DNA from 2 places in the Spirillospora sp. NPDC048911 genome. Region 2 is predicted to be linked to the other one. Evidence: riboswitches for the same ligand, from Rfam matches in the RefSeq annotation. Region 2 holds a riboswitch; the other holds the start of a gene.

Region 1 (6,142 bases), on a different contig from region 2:
GCGCTTGAGCCGGACGCCGTGCCTGGACCGGACGTCGTGCCTGGACCGGATGTCGTGCCCGAGCCAGACGTAGTTCCAGGTGTGGGCGTGGCGCTGGTGCCGGGTGCTGCGTCCGGAATGGGCGTTCCGCCTGGCGTCGAGGTCGTGCCCGGAGCGGACGTTGCGCCTGGCAAGGACGTCGTGCCTGAAGCGAACGTCGCGTTCGGATCGGACGCCGCGCCTGGCGTTGATGCCGCGCCCGGGCCAGTCGCCGAGCCTGGCAAGGACGTCGTGCCTGGAGCGGACTCCGCGCCTGGGATAGGCATTCCGCCTGGCGTGGGCGTCGCGCCCGGCAAAGACGCCGCGTTCGGGTCGGACGCTGCGCCTGGGACGGGCGTCGTTCCAGGTGTGGGCGTCGCGCTGGTGCCGGGCGTTGTACCCGGAATAGGCGTTCCGCCTGGCGTCGACGTTGCCCCTGGAGCGGACGTCGCGCCCGAAGGCGGCGTCGCGCTCGGGCCCGGCGTTGCGCCTGGCGCTGGCGTCCTGCCTGGAGCAGGTGTCGCGTCCGGTGTCGGCGTCCTGCCCGGAGCAGGTGTTGCACTCGGGCTGGACGTTGCACCGGGGATAGGCGCTCCGCCTGGCGTGGCCGTCGAGCCCGACGTTGGGGTTGCGCCTGATGTGGGAGATACGTCCGGGCTGGACGTCCCTCCAAGCGTGGAGCCTGGGGGAGGTGTTGAACCATGAGGAGCCGCGCCTGGGGTGGACGTGGTGCCAGGCAGAGGCGCAGAGCCGCCGAACTGGGCATCGCGTGTATGCGTGTCGGGCTTAGGCGTCGCGCCGCGAACGAGCGCATCCGAAGCGGAAGCCGCGGCGGAGCCGGGGGCCGAGTCACGCCCGGGCGCCGAGGTGGGCGCGCCACCAGGTGTGGCGCCGGGAGCGGATGGGCCTGGGCTCGCCGGGCTGGTGCCGGGGGGTACGTCTGGAGAGGGCACCGCTGAGGCAGGTGTTGCGCCTGCGGTGGGTGTACCTGGGCCAGGCGTTGAGCCGATGCCCGGCATCGAGCCAGGAGTGAGCGCCTCCGAGATGGGCGTGCCGCCGGAAGCGGGCGCTTGACCGGGATCGGCCGTCGCGCCGTGGCCAGCCGCCGTACCAGGGCTGGGCATTGGACCATGCCCGGGCGTAGCGCCGGGGGCGGGCGTCGCGCCCGCAACAGGCGCGCCTGGACTTGGCGTCGCGCCCGCAACAGGCGCGCCTGGGCCTGGCGTTGCACCGGGGGTAGAGGCGCCCGGCCCTGGCGTTGCGCCGGGAGTAGAGGTGGCTGGGCCTGGCGTTGCGCCGGGAACCAGGGCATTCGGGCCGGGAGTCGGGGTGCCTGGACTTGGCGTTGCGCCGGGAGCGGGGATGCCTGGGCCGGGCGGCGCGCCGGGGGCGTCTGGGCCAATCGTTGGGGCGGGAGTCGAGGCGCCCGGGACGCCGGGGGTGGGGGCGTCCGAGCCGGGGGACGGGTCGGCGCGGTGGGCTCCGCGGGAGGCGCTTCTGCGGCCGGTGCTGGGCGCCGGGCCGGACTCCGCCGCCGCTCCGGCCACGGGGGTTCCTGGGGCGGGCGGCGGTGCTGCGTGTGCGCCTCGGGACGGCGCGGGCGATCCCGGAGGGGCGTTGCGTGAGGGGTCGCTGAGGGCGGGCAGGTCGGTGACCGTGGTGTCGGGGGAGGGCTGCTGCGGGGCGGGCGCGGCGGCCGGGGTGCGGCCGATCTGCGGTGGCTTGGTGTCGCCCTCGGCGAGCTGCTTGATGAACCATGCGGGCAGCCGGCCCTCGATCGGCAGCGGGAGGGCGAGCCGGGCGCCGTGGGCGGGGGCGTCGACCGCCAGCCACCAGCGCGGGTCGGGCCAGGTCTCGGCGAGGTCGGTGAACTTGAGCTTCAGGAAATGCTGGTACGCCGGTCCGAGGCAGACCCGCATGGCCGCGGCGGAGGTGTAGACGAGAACGTGAACGCGCCCGTCCTCCTCCTGCGTCGGCCAGGTCGGCTGGACCTCGTTGGCGAGCACGTCGTCCATCAGGTCCGGTGGTACGGGGATCACCAGCTCGCTCTCGGCGAGCACCCGGAAGTACGTCTCCTGGTCTCCGGCGCGCACCGCCTCGTGCAGCCGGCGCTCGAGCTCAGACGTGGGTCGCCACGCGTCGGCCACGGTCGCCACCCCCTGTTCCTTGCCGCGCTGTCTCATGCCGTCCGCCCCTGTCCCCCGCCCGCCTGCGAGCCCCCTGCGGGACCCCGGCGGGCAAGGCACGGACCCCGACTACGCTACATGGGCGAACAGGACCAAAGCGTCCTATCGGCGGGTCGCCGGTCGAGACCGGGCCACCCGGACGAGGCCGGGCCGCCCGGCGAACGGACCTCCGGCCGGAGGCTCGGACACGGGTGCCGGCGGTCAGCCGCGCGGCGTCCCGGCCAGCCGCCCGAGGGCGGTCAGCAGCCGGTCGACATGCTCGTCGGTGGTGCCGACGCCGAAGCTCGCGCGCACCGCCGAGGTCTGCCCACCCCCGCATCCGCCCTCGCCCGCGCCGCCACCGGCCTCCAGCGACGCCTCGGGAGCGCCCAGGAGGTGGTGCACGAACGGGTGAGCGCAGAACTTCCCGTCCCGGACGCCGATGCCGTAATCACCTGACAGGGTAAGCGCCACGTCGCGCGCGTTCCAGCCGTCCACCACGAAGGACACGATTCCAACCCTCTCGCTACGGCCGCCCCAGAGCGTGAGTTCGCGCACACCGGGGATCGCGGCGAGTCCCTTCCGGACGCGGGCGAGGAGCCGCTCCTCGTGCGTCTTCAGAACGTCCCAGCCGGTGCCGGCGAGCGCCTCGCAGGCCGCGGCGAGCGCGATGACGCCGAGGACGTTGGGGGTGCCCGCCTCGTGTCGCTGTTCGGGGCTGGTGGACCACTGGGTGGTCTCGCCGCCGTCCCGGACCGCCGCGCTGGCGCCGCCGCCCTTGAGGTACGGCTGGGCGGCGCGCAGCCAGTCGGCCCGGCCCGCGAGCACTCCGGCACCGAACGGCGCGTACAACTTGTGGCCGGAGAAGGCCACATAGTCGAGGCCGAGGGCGCTCATGTCGAGCGGGCGGTGCGGGACCAGCTGCGCGGCGTCGACGGCGATCCGGGCGCCGTGGCGCCGCGCCACGTTCGCCAGTTCGGCGATCGGCCACAACTCGCCGGTCACGTTGGAGGCCGCCGTGACGACCAGCAGCCACGGGCCCGCCGGGGCCTCGGCCAGCGCGCGGTCGGCGGCGGAGATCGCTTCGACCGGACTGGCGGGCGCCGGAAGCCGCACGGCGCGCTTCCACGGCAGCAGGGTGGCGTGGTGCTCGGTCTCGAAGACGACGACGGTGGTGCCGGCCGGGACGGCGTGGGCGAGCAGGTTCATCGCGTCGGTGGTGTTGCGGGTGAAGACGACGGCGTCGCGTTCCCAGGCGCCGAGGAACGAACGCACGGTCTCGCGTGCCTTCTCGTACGCCTCGGTGGTGACCTGCGACGCGTACCCGGCGCCGCGGTGGACGCTGCTGTAGTAGGGCAGTGCGCGGTTGATCGCCTCGTGCACCGCCTCCAGACAGGGGGCGCTCGCGGCGTAGTCGAGGTTGGCGTAGCCGACGGTGCTTCCGTCGTTCAGCGGGACGGGCGCACCCGAGCCGACGACCTTGAGCGCGCCAAAAGCGCCGGTCGAGACGGCCGCCAAACCAGCGGAAGCGGCGGTGGCGGGGTTCGGGGTGCGCGTGGCCGGGACGGTGGTGCGGGGGGAGGGGGCAAGCGTGGCGGCGTGCATGGGTGCGACCTTTCAGGATCCAGGGACCCCTCAAGGTGGTTGACCGGGGCCCGCGCTTGCCGAACACGGTGTTGCGTTCGGCCAGGTCCTCACCCGGGGCACCCCATCGCGGACGAAGGGTTGCCGGCCAGCAAGCCGGGGCTTGACGCTGGCGCTCATGACCTAGTGCGGAAGTATATGCGGATACCGGCGGGGATCAAAGGGGAGGATGTGCGATGCGAGACGGGGCACAGGTGGCGACCGCCGACCTGACGCGGGCTTCGGGCGGGGTCATGGCCACCGCCAGGCTGGCGGCCGGAGCGGCTCTGCTCATGAGCGTGGGGGCGTGCGGAGTGCTGGGCGGCGGCGACAACACGAGCCAGGTCTGCACCGACACCAAGCAGGCTTACCAGCAGTACATCACGCAGGTGAAGGGCGCCTCGGCGGCGGATCCGGCCGTGTGGAAGCAGGCCACCGACCGGCTCGCGGGCCGGATCGACGGGCTCGGCAAGAAGGCTGAGAAGAAGGAGCTGAAGAAGGCGCTCGCCGATGAGGCGGCCCGGCTCCGTACGGCCGCGGCGAGCGTCGGAACGGGCGACGCGGCGCAGTTGAACGCCGCGATGGCCGGTACGCCGGAACGGATCGGCAACGCCTGTTCCTGAGAAAGGGAGCCCGGCCATGGTGGCCGGGCTCCCTTCCAGGCGTCCCTATGCGTTCGGGCGTTGCGGATTGCCGCCGTCACCGGGGTCGTCCGGGTTGCCGGGGTCGCCCGGATCACCCGGGTCTTCCGGCTCTGAGGGCTTGTGGCTCGGACGGCCGGACGGTGGCTTCGGGGTCTTCGAGCCGCCGCCCGGGTTCGGGGTCAGCGGGGGCCGCGACGGCGTCTCCGACGGCGGCGTGGAGGGCCGCTCGGTCGACCGTCCGCTCGGGCTGCCGTCGTAGCCGCCCGTGTAGGTCGACGGCTCCCCGAACTCCTTGATCTCGAAGTTCTTGATCGCCACCGCCTTGGACATGTACGAGTTCCAGATCTGCGCGGGCAACTGGCCGCCGTACACCGCGTACCCCGGGATCGACAGCGGCTTGTTGTCGCTCCGGAACATCGCCACCGACGTCGCCATCTGCGGGATGAACCCGTTGAACCAGATCGCCCGGCCGCCGTTCGTCGTGCCGGTCTTGCCCGCCACGTCACGTCCGTCCGACAACTGGGCGTTCGTGCCGGTGCCGCTCTGCACGGCCCTGGTCATCGCGTACGTGGCGTCGCGGGCGACCTGCTGGCTGAACGCGCGCTTGCCCTTCTCGGTGAAGTCCTTCTCGTCGCCCTTCTCGTCACTGACCGACTTCACCGTGTACGGCTGCCGGTAGACGCCCTCGGAGGCGAACGTCGAGTAGACCCCGGCCTGCTGGACCGGGTGCAGCGAGACCGTGCCCAGCGGGAACGACGGCGACTCCCGCTGCTCCTTGGTCATCTGGGACGCCGGGATGCCCATCTTCTCGGCCATCTTGGCGATCCTCTCGGTGCCGATGTCCTGGCCGAGGTTGACGTACGCCGTGTTGACCGAGTTCTGCGTCATGGTGACGAGGTTGATCGTGCCGAACTGGGCGTCGCTGTCGTTGTGCAGCGCCGTGCCGTTGAAGTACTGCGGCGAGCTGCCGTCGTACGACGTCGACAGGCTCTTGCCGTCGTCGAGCGCGGCCGCGAGCGCGATCGGCTTGAACCCCGACCCGGCCTGGGCGCGGTCCCAGAACGCGCTGCTGCCCGCCTCGTCCAGGTAGTCGCGGCCGCCGTAGAACGCCTCGACCTGGCCGGTCTTCGGATCGACCGACACCATCGCGGTGCGGATCTTCTTGCTCATCCCGTCGGGCGCGTTGGACGTCACCGCCTCCTTGGCGGCGTCCATGAGGTCATGGTCGAACGTCGTGGTGATCTTGAGCCCGCCGCGGTTGATCTGGTCCTCGGTGTAGCCGCGGCGCTCCAGGAGCTCCTTCTTGGCCACGTTGACCATGTAGCCCTTCTGGCCCTTGAGGACGTCGGTGATCTTCTGCTTGCGGGGCTGCGGGAACTTCATCTGCGCCACATCCGCGGCGGTGATGGCGTTGTCGCGCACCATGTTGCTGAGCACGGCGCGCCACCGCTGCTCGGCGGCCGGACGGCGCGTGGCGGTCGGGTTGCCGAACGGGGTCGGCTGCTGGATCGCCGCGGCCAGATAGGCGCCCTCGGCCGCCGTCAACTGGCTGACGTCCTTGTCGTAGTACGCCTTGGCGGCGGCCTGAATCCCGTACGCGTCGCGCCCGAAGTAGATCGTGTTGAGGTACTGCTCCAGGATCCAGTCCTTGTCCTTCTCCCGCCCGACCTTCAGGGAGACCATGATCTCCTT
Region 2 (6,142 bases):
GCCAACCGTTTGTTTAGCACTCTACCCTGCCGAGTGCAAGCCTCGAACATCCCCACCAAGGTCAGGCCGATCTACCTGCCCGGAACCGGCCTCACCTGGGACAAAGACCACGAAATCCTGATAAGACCGGCCCTGCTGACCGCCGCTGTAAGCCACCGTAATCCGTCGTTCACGGAACGCTCGCGGAACAGACCCCTCCTGGCCAGGCGACCAAGTACCCACACCGCCACCAGCGCGCGTCGCCCTGGTGCGGCTGGTCACGGGGTCCGCCAAGTGCGGCTGGTCACTCCGGTGGGTGCGGCTGGTCACGGGGTCCGTGCTGCCGACCGGACGGCGGTCACGTCCAGCCATAAGTCTCCGGTCGACGAGCGAACTCGCCCCTCTGGGCGCCTTCGGCATTGGCAGAGCCGCCACCGCTCAGGCCAGCGGTGAAGCCGATCTGAAGCTGCCGAGGGCTTCACTGGTGCCGCTTGCAATCAGCACCCTGGGAGGGTCCACGCATGCGCACGTTCAAGACCATCGCCGTTACTGGAAGCCTGGCCGCGCTCACGCTCGGCGTCGCCGCCGTCCCCGCACAAGCCGTGACCGTGGCCAATGCCAGCAACCAGCAGATCGCACCGCGAACCTCGGCCGACTGCATCTACTACCTCAATCGCGCCGGTTTTCCCACCACCGTCGAGAGAGTCAGAGGATGCAATCTCGGCGGAGCCGGTTTTGTTGGTGCCTGCCGGAGCTGGCTTACGGCCAACGCGGGAGTAGACGCCTACAACGCCCGGAATGCGTGCGCCCTCGCAGACTCCTGACAGCACGCCCCAAGGCCGGGCACTACGCGAGGCCATGGCGGGACGGACGGCCCTGGTTGTGCAGGACGGGGTCGTCCGTTCGCAGGTCAGGGCTGTCTACTCGTCGTCTCACTCCGCCCCTGCCCTCTTCGTCGCACCGCCGACGGCCAGAACCAGTCTCAGCCTCGCCGCCGAGGTTCGCTTCCCATGGTTCGGAGGGTTAGGTCAATCTGGTCAGCGGGGAACAGAAAAGCGGCCATGCCGGACTTCGTATGGGCATGGCATCAAATGGCTGCGTCAGACGGCTCTCACGCCGTCCGCCTGCGGGCCTCTGTCGCTCTGCGTTATCTCGAACTCGACTCGCTGACCCTGTTCGAGGCTGCGGTAGCCGTCCATCTGGATCGCCGAGTAGTGCACGAACACATCCCGGCCGCCGTCGACCGCGATGAAGCCGTACCCCTTGTCGGCGTTGAACCACTTGACTGTGCCCTGAGCCATACCGAAACCCTGCCGCTCGTCCGTGACCCCCGGCCACGGTCAACGCTTGCGGGTCTCGCCCCTTCTACCGCGAGACCCGTCGACCAGCGCCCGGGTCTCCATGACCTCAAGGGCCGCGGCGGGGTCGACCCGGCGTGATCGGGGTCGACCATATAGGTGACCCGATGCCGGTGACAGCCCTTACGACCGAAGTCTTGACGGCCGGTAATGGTCACCATCGGAGGCCCGTACGAGAGGCAGCACTTCCTCCTCGAGACGCCGGGACAAACGGAGCCCGTAACGCGTCTCCAAACGGTCCCGCGCCCGCAGATATCGAGCCGCTGCCTCCTCGAGTGAACGGGGAATGACAGCGATGCCGAGTGGTTCCAGAAGGTGCCGGCTCATCTTGAGGAGTTCGCCTCGTACCCGATCGGCCATACCGTGGCGCCGCTTGCTGACCAGCCACAACGACCAGTCCCAGAAATGCGCGTCGACCGCGGCGAGAGTGTCGGGCCCGACCCGCCACGGCGGATTCCAGCTGCGCGGAACGTCCGGGAAGATCAGGTCCACCTTGGCCGGTCCGGCGAAGATGAGCAGATAGCTCTCGTAGTCGCCGAGCGGATCCCACTGCGCGGCGAGCGGCTCGTACGGGGAAACGAGTTTTGGCAGGTCCGAAGCGACCTGACCGAAATCCTCGGCGGCGACGTGGAAATCCCAGTCCGACAACTCGGTCGCACGGCCGCGCGCCCGGGATCCGACCAGCTCCACCTCGCGCACGCTGGGGTGAGCCAGCACGACACCCGCAATGTCCTCCGCGATCCCCATGCGGGCCTCTTACCCGAACTATCAGCACAAAAGCGCTCTCACAGGAACTGTGTACCGGCCCTCACCGGCAAGGATCGCCGCGGCGATCCCCGGGGCTCGTCTCGACGACCCACTGCGCCCCAACACGCACTCATGCCACAACCGTCCGCCTTGACCCGACGGTCATCACGCACCCGTCTACCAGGTCGCTGTCACCGAGGGCGACCCGGCCCGGTGGTCCTCCGGACGGCGCGGTGCTCTTGCGGACGACCCGGTGCTCTTGGGACGGCGCGGCGGTCTTGCGGACGGTCCGGTGGTCTCGTGGACGACATGCGGCGCGCGTCCCGGTCTCCGTGGCCGCGCGCCGCGTGTGAGGTTCCCATGACGCACCTCACGTCCACGCCTCTTCTGAAAGCGGGGCAGCGAGTCGGGCTTCAGGTGCCCGCTCGAACTCGAGTCGGGCTTCGGTTCTTTCGGGGATCAGCCGCCCGCCACGGCGGGGATGATCGAGATCTGGGAGCCCTCGGGCGTCGGGGTGTCCAGGCCGTCGGCGAAGCGCACGTCCTCGTCGCCCACGTACACGTTGACGAACCGGCGGATCTTGCCGTTGTCGTCGAGGATGCGGGCGGCGATCCCGGCGTGGCCGGCGTCCAGGTCGGCGACCACGGCGCGCAGGGTCTCGCCCTCGGCCTTCACCTCCGACTCGCCGCCGGTGTAGGTCCGCAGGATCGTCGGGATCCGCACAGAGACCGTGCTCATTTCAGAAACTCCTCACCAGGTCGAACGGTATGTGGGTGTCCGCGGCGGCGTGGCCGCATGGCGGCGGCGTGATGTCAGGCGATGCCCGCGGCGCGGAAGGCCTCGAGCGACGGGGTGATGTTGGCGGTCGGCGCGACCACCGGCGCGACCGCGTCCAGGGTCTTGAGGCCGTCGCCGGAGTTGATGATCACGGTCTCGGCGGACGGGTCGAGGGCGCCGCTCTCGGCCAGCTTCTTGAGCGTGCCGACCGTGACGCCGCCCGCGGTCTCGCCGAAGATGCCCTCGGTACGGGCCAGCAGCCGGATGCCCTCGACGACCTGCTCGTCGGTGACGTCCTCGATCGCGCCGCCGGTGCGCCGGACGACATCGAGCACGTACGGGCCGTCGGCGGGGTTGCCGATGGCGAGGGACTTGGCGATGGTGTCCGGCTTGACCGGGCGGACCACGTCGTGCCCGGCCTTGAACGCGGCGGACACGGGGTCGCAGCCGGCGGCCTGCGCGCCGAAGACCCGGTACGGCTTGTCCTCGACCAGACCGAGCTTGATCAGCTCCTGGAACGCCTTGTCGATCTTCGTCAGCTGGGAGCCGGACGCGACCGGGATCACGATCTGGTCGGGCAGCCGCCAGCCGAGCTGCTCGGCGATCTCGTAGCCCAGGGTCTTGGAGCCCTCGGCGTAGTAGGGCCGCACGTTGACGTTGACGAACGCCCAGTCCTCCTGCTCGCCCGCGATCTCCGATGCGAGGCGGTTGACGTCGTCGTAGTTGCCGTCGACCGTCACGAACGTCCCGCCGTACACCGCGGTCGTGATGATCTTCTGCGACTCCAGGTTGGACGGCACGAAGACCGCGCTGCGGATGCCCGCGCGGGCCGCGGCCGCCGCCACCGCGTTCGCCAGGTTGCCCGTGGACGGGCAGGCCAGCACCTTGAAGCCCAGCTCGCGCGCGGCGGCCAGCGCCACCGCGACGACGCGGTCCTTGAACGAGTGGGTCGGGTTTCCGCTGTCGTCCTTCACCCACAGCCGCTGCAGCCCGAGCGACTCGGCGAGGTGGTCGGCGCGCACGAGGCGGGTCAGGCCGGGCTCGGTGTTGGGCGTGTCCGCGACGTTCTCCGGGACGGGCAGCAGCCCGCGGTAGCGCCAGATGTTGCGGGGGCCGGCCTCGATCGAGGCGCGGGACACGTCACCGAAGTCGTACTTGATCTCGAGGGGACCGAAACACTCTTCGCACGCGTAGTGCGGACCGAGATCCCTGGTGTTCCCGCATTCGCGGCACACGAGAGCTGTAGCGGGTCCGAGGTTGGTGGCAGCCGTAAGTGCCATGAGGGCGAGGCCTTTCTTCCCATCTTCCCTGTGCCGCCTTGGTCACAGGCCGGAGTTGGCACCATCTCTTGGCCGGCCTCGCAGGATCGCGAGCGCGCATGAGCCAAGTGGTTGCCGGGGCTTCGTAGGGCCGGTCCCTCCACCCCTCTAGATGAGCGGTATTCAGTTGTGCGGGGGTTGCTCTGGAAGACCGGCCCGATGGCCGCTGTGCTCCCTGCACCCCTCTGGATGAGCGTTATTCAGTTGTGGTTTCGAGCCGTGTGCGTGACTTTACCTGATCTGACCGGATGCCAGACAGTCGAGTCTCACCGAGTGAGACATTACCCAGGCGCGATCTAGATCACCCTGGCCGGTCGGGCCAGGTCAACCTCTCCACACTGGATCAGAGCCGCCGGCCTCGGGCACCCGCTGGGTGAGATCCACGTCGACCTCCTGGTCAGAGCCCTGTGGCGGTTGCGACTCGGGCTCCTCCTGGGTGGGATCGAGGAAGACATGGCGGACGATCGGCAGCCGCTCCCGGAGCCGCCGGTCGATCTCGCCGGCGATGTCCTCGGCCTCGTCGGCGCTGATCTCGTCCGAGAAGTGGACCTTGGCGGCCACCAGGAGATCGTCGGGGCCGAAGTGCATGGTCAGCAGCTCGTTGATGCCGTCCACGCCACGCGCAGAGGTGATCTCGTTCCGGATGGCGCGCTGGTCGGCCGGGTCGGCGGCCTGGCCGATGAGCAGGGACCGGCTGTCGCGGCCGAGCGCGAACGCGACCACGACCAGCAGCAGGCCGATCAGAATCGATGCGAGGCCGTCCCAGAACGACGAGCCGGTGAGCTCCCGCAGTGTCAGCCCGGCGGCGGCGAGCGCGAGACCGATCATCGCGGCCGTGTCCTCGAAGAGCGCCGCCTTGAACGTGATGTCGGGCGTACGGCGGACGTGCTCCATGAGGTCACGGTCGACGGCGCTGTCGCGGACCTCCTGCCGTGCCTGCGTGTACGCGCGGATCCAGGCCGCGCCCTCCAGCACCGCCGCCAGCCCCAGCACCGCGAACGCCAGCCAGACCTGTTCACCGCCGCGCCCATGGCCGGTGATCGTCAGAATGCCCTCGAAGATCGAGTAGCCCGCCCCCGCGACGAAGATCCCGAACGCGGCGAGCAGTGACCAGAAATACCTCTCGTTCCCGTACCCGAAGGGATGCCGCCGGTCTGGCGGGCGCGCGCTGCGCCGCAACGAGGTCAGCAGGAACGCCTGATTGAGGGTGTCGCCGACCGAGTGCGCCCCCTCCGCCAACATCGCGGAGGAGCCCGCGACCGCGCCCGCCACGAGTTTGGTGATGGCAAGGATGAGGTTCGCGGTGCCAGCGATGAGAACTGTCTTCTTCGTCTCGGCCCTACTCATTCGCACCGCTTACCCGCAATGCACCCCAAGATGCCGACCCACCACCGCGACCAATCCGTCACGTCCGCGCTACGTGACCAAGGTCACTAGCTGGGGCAGCAGTGCGTCTTGCGGACGTGACGTTCAGTTTCACCTGGGTCACTTTGATGTGGCGTGGCAACAACTGAGACCCTTCCGGTATGAGCCAAGTGCTGGTGGCGTCAAACCGTGGGCCCGTCTCGTTCTCCCTGTCCGATGACGGCGCGCTGACCATGCGGCGCGGCGGTGGCGGTCTCGTCTCCGGACTGGCCGCGGTGACCGGCGGCCCTGGACGGCCCGCGCGGGAGCCTGCCGCGAACGTGCTGTGGGTATGCGCGGCGCTCGGAGAGGCCGACCGGGCCGCCACCCGGCAGGCGCCAGACGGACGTCTGGACGAGGCAGGGCACGATACGGGCGGCGCAGCGGTACGGATGCTCGACATACCGGCAGCGACCTTCCACCGTGCCTACAACGCCGTGGCCAACTCGACCCTGTGGTTCGTCCACCACCTGCTGTACGACACCCCGCGCACGCCGCACTTCGACGCCCGTTCGCGGCGGGACTGGCAGTCGTACGAGGCGTACAACGCGGCGTTCG

The links. A riboswitch is a leader RNA that binds a small molecule or an ion and turns the genes downstream of it on or off. The one in region 2 is predicted to bind S-adenosylmethionine.
Region 1: it holds a riboswitch for S-adenosylmethionine, as region 2 does, so the genes downstream of both, ACGFNU_RS31150 (aminotransferase class V-fold PLP-dependent enzyme) here and thrC (threonine synthase) in region 2, are expected to answer to the same signal.

The regions. Positions count from the first base shown of each region.
Region 1 covers NZ_JBICUD010000007.1:345,900-352,041, reverse strand. Annotated here, with positions in the region: partial or broken gene ACGFNU_RS31155 (SseB family protein) at 1,872-2,201, opposite strand; gene ACGFNU_RS31150 (aminotransferase class V-fold PLP-dependent enzyme) at 2,406-3,788, opposite strand; SAM riboswitch class IV at 3,836-3,951, opposite strand; gene ACGFNU_RS31145 (hypothetical protein) at 4,004-4,429, shown strand; gene ACGFNU_RS31140 (transglycosylase domain-containing protein) at 4,475-6,142, opposite strand, start outside.
Region 2 covers NZ_JBICUD010000015.1:265,851-271,992, reverse strand. Annotated here, with positions in the region: gene ACGFNU_RS47285 (hypothetical protein) at 501-803, shown strand; gene ACGFNU_RS47280 (cold-shock protein) at 1,080-1,280, opposite strand; gene ACGFNU_RS47275 (hypothetical protein) at 1,461-2,084, opposite strand; gene ACGFNU_RS47270 (MoaD/ThiS family protein) at 2,544-2,822, opposite strand; gene thrC (threonine synthase) at 2,897-4,141, opposite strand; SAM riboswitch class I at 4,158-4,299, opposite strand; gene ACGFNU_RS47260 (cation diffusion facilitator family transporter) at 4,505-5,527, opposite strand; gene ACGFNU_RS47255 (trehalose-6-phosphate synthase) at 5,707-6,142, shown strand, end outside.